Regions from separate parts of the Streptomyces cinnabarinus genome, predicted to be linked through region 1. Evidence: riboswitches for the same ligand, from Rfam matches in the RefSeq annotation. Region 1 holds a riboswitch; the other holds the start of a gene.
The links. Region 1 has a riboswitch for FMN ahead of ribB (3,4-dihydroxy-2-butanone-4-phosphate synthase). Riboswitches for the same ligand answer to the same signal wherever they lie in the genome.
Positions count from the first base shown of each region.

Region 2: it holds a riboswitch for FMN, as region 1 does, so the genes downstream of both, STRCI_RS07445 (riboflavin synthase) here and ribB (3,4-dihydroxy-2-butanone-4-phosphate synthase) in region 1, are expected to answer to the same signal.

Region 1 is NZ_CP114413.1:703,938-707,333, forward strand. Features, by position in the region: gene STRCI_RS03305 (cytochrome P450) at 1-490, opposite strand, end outside; gene STRCI_RS03310 (hypothetical protein) at 491-1,399, opposite strand; gene ribB (3,4-dihydroxy-2-butanone-4-phosphate synthase) at 1,449-2,105, opposite strand; FMN riboswitch at 2,226-2,354, opposite strand; gene STRCI_RS03320 (non-ribosomal peptide synthetase) at 2,465-3,396, opposite strand, start outside.
Region 2 is NZ_CP114413.1:1,668,719-1,672,114, forward strand. Features, by position in the region: gene STRCI_RS07435 (bifunctional 3,4-dihydroxy-2-butanone-4-phosphate synthase/GTP cyclohydrolase II) at 1-473, opposite strand, end outside; gene STRCI_RS07440 (nicotinamide mononucleotide transporter family protein) at 470-1,111, opposite strand; gene STRCI_RS07445 (riboflavin synthase) at 1,108-1,701, opposite strand; FMN riboswitch at 1,851-1,981, opposite strand; gene STRCI_RS07450 (chitinase C-terminal domain-containing protein) at 2,190-3,396, shown strand, end outside.

The sequences.
Region 1 (3,396 bases):
GGGCGGCGAACCGCGGGACCAGATCGACCCGCTCGCCCGGCCGGCCCAACGCCCCCACCACTTGGCGGACGCATTCCTCCAGGCGCGGGGTCAGCCGCCGCAGCGCCTCGGGGGTGAACGCCTCGTGGACGGCGCCGCGCAGCCGGGTGTGGTCGGGCGGGTCGAGCATGAACAGGGACGGGCGGCCCGGGTCGAGCGTGACATAGGGATCGACGAGGTCCTGGGTGGTGGCGTCCGGGCTGCTGCGGAAGACGGTGTGGTCGCGCAGGACCCGGGCGACGTCGGCGTACCGGGTGACGACCCAGCAGTCCAGCAGGCGGCTGTGGTGGACCGGACTGCGCTGCCGTAACTCCGCGTAGACCTCCTCGGGGGCCCGTTGGAAGGCGTCGCGAAGGGGGTTGAAGGCCAGCCCGGACTCGGCCCGCTCCTCGGCGAGGCTCTGGTGGAGCCAGGCGAGTCCTCTGCTCCCGGTGGCGTATCCGCTCCGCATCTACCGCGCTGCCCGGGCCCGTTCGAGGTGGCCCAGGGCGTCCTGCTCGATCCGCCGGACGGCACCGGAGATGTTCTGGTCCTTCGGTACGTCCGCCAGGGCGACGGTCTGCCAGCGCCACTGGTCGGCGGCCTGCCGGAAGGCGTCGCGGCAGTGGTCCTGCATCGCGAGGAACGAGTCGTCGCCGTGCTCCCCGGCCAGGCCGTAGCTCTCGAACGGGGTGGTGACATCGCCGGTGACGGCCCGCCAGCGCACGGCCAGCCGTGGGTCGGTGTCGACCCAGTAGCCGTACGTCGGCCCGAACAGCGCGTGGAAGAGCCCTCTGGCGGTGTCCAGGACGCGCTGCGCCTCGGTGTGCTCGGGGGAGCCGGGGCCGGACAGGCGCTGGGCCAACAGCACGTTCTTCAGGACGTGTTTGTACCCGAAGCTGTCGTTGACGACCACGACCCCGTCCCGCAGCCGCGACTGCACATAGCTGTGCACCCAGAAGCCGCCGACGATCTCCAGGACGGCCGAGGAGAGCAGTGGCCGCGCGCTGTTGGAGGCGACGTCCACCGCACGCAGCCCGTCCTCGATCTCGGAGAACTTGGCGGCGTCGTCGTCACCGGCCAGCAGCGCGCCGAGGTCGTTCAGGGGGTCCGCCGGTACGGCTTCGGCGTACTGGGCGCGCAGGGCGGCGAACGCCACATGGGACAGCACACCGGAGGTGGCCGGTTCCGCTCCCGCCATGGCCCGCTTGAAGTTGACGATCTCCACCTCGTGGCCGCCCGCCCGCAGGGAATCGGCCAGTTCGACGGCGATCGTGCTCTTGCCCGCTCCGTCGATGCCCATCAGGGCGATGTGCAGGCCGTCGCCCTCGGCGATGCGCTGCGGCCGGTCGGGGCCGGCGTCACGGCGGTGAAGCTCCACGGTACCTCCGATGCTGCGGATGGGTTCTTGGCTCAGCGGGCGGGCCGGGTCACCTCGCGGCGCCCATGGCCAGGTCGCGTTCGTCGTGTGTGTCGCCGATCCTGCGGCGGTATTGGACCAACTGGGCGACGGTGATCAGCGGGAGTTCGAACTCGTCTGCGAAGCGGCGCAGATCGGGCAGGCGCTTCATGGTCCCGTCGTCGTTGACCAGCTCGCACAGCACACCCGCCGGGCGGCACCCGGCCAGGCGTACCAGATCGAGGGTCGCCTCGGTGTGCCCGGTCCGGCGCAGCACGCCGCCGGGGACGCCGCGCAGCGGGACCACGTGGCCCGGCCGGCACAGGTCTCCGGCCGAGGTGGCCGGGTCGGCAAGCAGCCGGATGGTGTGGGCACGGTCGGCGGCCGAAATTCCGGTAGTGACGCCTTCGCGGGCATCCACGGTCACGGTATATGCCGTGCCGCGCCGGTCCTGATTGATGGAGTGCATCGGCGGCAGTTCGAGGCGGTCACAGTCCTGCGGGGTCAATGGCGCACACACATATCCCGAGGTGTGGCGCACCATGAAAGCGAGCAGTTCCGGGGTGGCGTGCTGGGCGGCGAAGATCAGATCGCCCTCGTTCTCCCGGTCATTGTCGTCCGCCACCACGACCGGCCTTCCGGCCCGTACGGTGTCGATGGCTTCCTCGACGCTTTCGAGTGGGAACATCCCCATCTCCTCTTCCGACATGGCCTTGCACCAGGCGCGAGCGAGGTCAGGAGCGGAAGAGCGCGACAGCCCAGGGCGCACCGGTCGGGTGAACGCGCCGGTGTACGCCAGAATGCCACTACACGCAAACTCCCTTCCGGACTTTAACCGTCGGCCCCGAAATTCCATCGGGTCAACCGGTCGATGGCTTCGACCGGGTCGCGGGCTTTCACCGCCGGTTCGGAATTGCACCGAACCCCGCTTGCGTTGTGTGGATTGAATTTGGCAGCTACATGTTGCCACAGGCCTATGTGCGGCGCCAGGCTCTTCCATGCACCGCACACCCATAAACACCGGTTCTCGGCCGATCATTCGTTTGATCATGTGCCCGCCCGGCGCCGGAGTACGGGCCGTGCGGCGGCGGGCCGGTCGAGGCGCCCGGCCACCCCCCGTACGGTCGGATGGTCGAAGACGTCCCGGACGGCCAGTTCGCGGCCCAGTTCGGCGCGGATCCGCGCCACCAGGCGTACGGCGAGCAGGGAGTGGCCGCCCAGTTCGAAGAACCCGTCCTCGGGGCCGACCTGCTCCGCGCCGAGCACCTCGCCGAACAGCCGGCACAGCGCCTCCTCCCGGTCGTCGCGCGGGGTGCCGCCGGTCGTGCCGCCGTAGTCGGGGACGGGCAGCCGGGCGCGGTCGACCTTGCCGTTCACGGTCAGCGGCAGCCCGTCGGCCAGGACCACGACCGAGGGCACCATGTACTCGGGCAGCACCTCGGCCACGGCACGTCTGACGTCGGCTCCGACGACGCGGCGTCCGGCCGGTGGGACGACGTAAGCCACGAGCCGCCGGTCGCCCGGCCGGTCCTCGCGCACCACCGCCACGGCCCGGCTCACCCCGTCGACCGCGCCGACGACGGCCTCGACCTCGCCGAGCTCGACGCGGAAGCCGCGCACCTTCACCTGGAAGTCGGAGCGCCCCGAGAAGTCCAGGGTGCCGTCCGCCCGCCACCGCACCACATCGCCCGTCCGGTACATCCGCCCGCCCCTCCCGAACGGGTCGGCGACGAACCGGGCCGCGGTGAGCCCTCCGCGGCCCCCGTACCCGCGCGCCACACAGTCCCCCGCCACGTACAACTCCCCCCACACGCCGAGCGGCACCGGGCGCAGGCCCGCGTCGAGCACATACGTGCGGGTGTTCCACACGGGCCCTCCGATGGGGACGCTCAAGGTGCCCGAGCGCAGTTCGTCCCGGGTGACGGTGTGCGCGGTGACGACGTGGGTCTCGGTGGGGCCGTAGAAGTTGTGCAGGCGGC
Region 2 (3,396 bases), 960 kb from region 1:
TTGCGGACCAGGACACCGCCGGAGCGGGCGCGCAGCGGGAAGATGTGGCCGGGGCGGACGAAGTCGTCCTCCTGGGCGGTGCCGCTCGCCAGCAGCTGGAGCGTGGTCGCGCGGTCCGAGGCGGAGATGCCGGTGGTCACGCCGTGGGCGGGGGCCCCGTCGACGGTGACGGTGAACGCGGTCCGCATGGACTCGGTGTTGTTCTCCACCATCAGCGGGATGCCGAGCCGGTCCAGCTCCTCGCCCTCCATGGGGGCGCAGATCATGCCGCGGCACTCGCTCATCATGAACGCGACGATCTCGGGGGTCGCCTTCTCGGCGGCGATGACGAGGTCGCCCTCGTTCTCGCGGTCCTCGTCGTCGACGACCACGACCGGACGGCCGGCCGCGATGTCGGCGATGGCCTGCTCGACCGGGTCGAGCGAGAAGTCCTCGATGTTGTCGGTGCGGTACAGGACGGGAACCCTGTTCATGCGGGCGCTCCTTCCAGGACGGGCCGCGAGTCCCTGCGGGAGCGCAGCCACCAGTCGCGCATGCCCCACAGGACGAGTGCGCCGTAGATGACGTAGACGAAGCCGGAGAAGGCGTAGCCGTTCTCGAAGTTCAGCGGGACGCCGACGAGGTCGACGAGGAGCCAGGCGAACCAGAACTCGACCATGCTGCGGGCCTGGGCGTACATGGCGACGATGGTGCCGACGAAGATGTAGGCGTCGGGCCAAGGGTCCCAGGACAGGCTCGGGTACGCCTTGAAGAGCAGGGCCACCCCGACCGTGCCGGCGGCGGCGAGGGCCACCATCGCGGCGCGCTCGGTCCAGGTGGCGAACCGTACGGAGACCTTGCCGTCCGCGGCCTTGTCGGTGCCGCGGTTCCACTGCCACCAGCCGTACAGAGCGACGGCCATGATCACGACCTGCTTGCCGGCGCTGCCGGTCAGATGACCGTAGAAGGCGCCGAAGAGGACGAGGCCGGAGAGGAACTGGACCGGCCAGGTCCACAGGGAGCGCCTGAAGCCCAGCGCGAGGGTGATGAGGCCCAGGCTGTTGCCGACCATGTCCGACCAGATGATGTGCTGGTCGAACAGGACGAAGGCCTCGGAGTTGAGCCAGTTCACTTGGCTGCTCCCAGCAGCCGCTCGACGTACTTGGCGACGACGTCGACTTCCAGGTTGACCGGGTCGCCGGGCTGCTTGAGGCCGAGCGTGGTCAGGGCGAGGGTGGTGGGGATGAGGCTCACGGTGAAGTAGTCGGGGCCCGCGTCCACGACGGTCAGGCTGATGCCGTCGACGGTGATGGAGCCCTTCTCCACGACGTACCGGGCGAGGTCCGCGGGGAGCGAGATCTTGATGATCTCCCAGTTGTCGGAGGGCTTGCGCTCCAGCACCGCGCCGGTGCCGTCGACATGTCCCTGCACGATGTGGCCGCCGAGGCGGGCGCCGACCGCGGTGGGGCGCTCCAGGTTGACGCGGGAGCCGACGTCGAGGGCGCCCAGGCTGGAGCGGTTGAGGGTCTCGGCCATGACATCGGCGGTGAACTCGTCGCCCTCGTGGTCGACGACCGTGAGGCAGACGCCGTTGACCGCGATGGAGTCGCCGTGCTTGGCGCCCTCGGTGACGACGGGGCCGCGCAGGCGGAAGCGACAGGCGTCACCGAGGTTCTCGACGGCGGTGATCTCGCCCAGCTCTTCGACGATTCCGGTGAACACTTCCCGGGTCCTCCTGCCTCATGGGGGCACGGACTCCGGGGCTGTCGATGACGACAGAGAACACGGACTGCGGCACCGGGAACGACGCCGGAAGAACTCGTCCGCGAAGGAACGAGCTCACATCGGCGGCGCGCACGAATGCCCGCCCGCCGCGCACTGCCTCCCATCCGGACTTTAACCGTCGGTCCAGGAATTTCACCTGGTCAACCGGCCGCTGGAAGCGGTCGGGTCGCGGACTGTAACCGCCGGTTCGGACTTTCACCGACCCCGGAGTGCGCTGCTTCTGGTACAGGGCCAGTGTGCCACGCCCGGCAGTCGTCCATGCGGGTGAGGGCTGTGGGGTGGCTCACAGGCGGTCCGGCTGGACTCCTTCGGCGCTTCTTCCACAGTCCCTCAACTCCTCTTCAACCTTGAATTGGTCCATACCTATTGACGCATTGGTCTAGTCCTCCCTACTGTCTGGCCAACTTCCGTGGAGAGGAACCGACTTGCTGTCACGCAACCGAGCGAGAACCTCCCTGCTCGCGGGCGCCGCGGCCATCGCCGGGCTGCTGCTCGCCGGCCTTCCAGCGACCGTCTCGCACGCCGCCGACCAGGAGTCCTGCCGCCCTGACGGGCTCTACAAGACCCCCGGCGTGGACGTCCCGTACTGCTCGGTCTACGACGCCGAGGGCCGGGAGAAGATGGGCGCCGACCACCAGCGCCGGGTGATCGGCTACTTCACCGGCTGGCGCACCGGCAAGGACGGCACTCCCGCCTACCTCGCGCCGGACATCCCCTGGGACAAGGTCACCCACCTCAACTACGCCTTCGCGCACATCGACGGCTCCAACAAGCTCTCGGTCGGCGCGGACGGCGCGACCAACGCCGCGACCGGGATGACCTGGCCGGGGGTGAGCGGCGCGGAAATGGACCCGGGCTTCTCCTACAAGGGCCATTTCAATCTGCTCAACAAGTTCAAGAAGCAGCACCCGAACGTCAAGACGCTGATCTCGGTGGGCGGCTGGGCCGAGACCGGCGGCTATTTCGACGCCAACGGCACGCGCGTGAACTCGGGCGGCTTCTACTCGATGGCCACGAATGCCGACGGCTCGGTGAACCAGGCGGGCATCGACACCTTCGCGACGTCCGCCGTCGACTTCATCAGGAAGTACGGCTTCAACGGCGTCGATATCGATTACGAGTACCCGACGACCATGAAGGACGCGGGCAACCCGCTCGACTGGTCCTTCGCCAACGCCCGCAGGGCCGGTCTGGTCAAGGGCTACGCGGCCCTGATGAAGACGCTGCGCGAGAAGCTCGACCGGGCGGGCGCGGCGGACGGCAAGCACTATCTGCTCTCGGTCGCGGCGCCGTCCTCCGGATATCTGCTGCGCGGCATGGAGACCTTCCAGGTGCAGAAGTACCTGGACTACGTCAACATCATGTCCTACGACCTGCACGGCGCCTGGAACGAGTACGTCGGTCCGAACGCCTCGCTCTTCGACGACGGCAAGGACGCCGAACTCGCCGCGGCGGGCGTGTATTCGGCCTCTCAGTACGGCGGAATCGGTTATCTGAACACCGACTGGGCGTATCACTACTTCCGCGGTTCGATGCCGGCCGGCCGTATCAACATCGGACTCCCCTACTACACCAGGGGATTCAAGAACGTCACCGGCGGGACCGACGGACTGTGGGGCAAGGCCGCCGCCA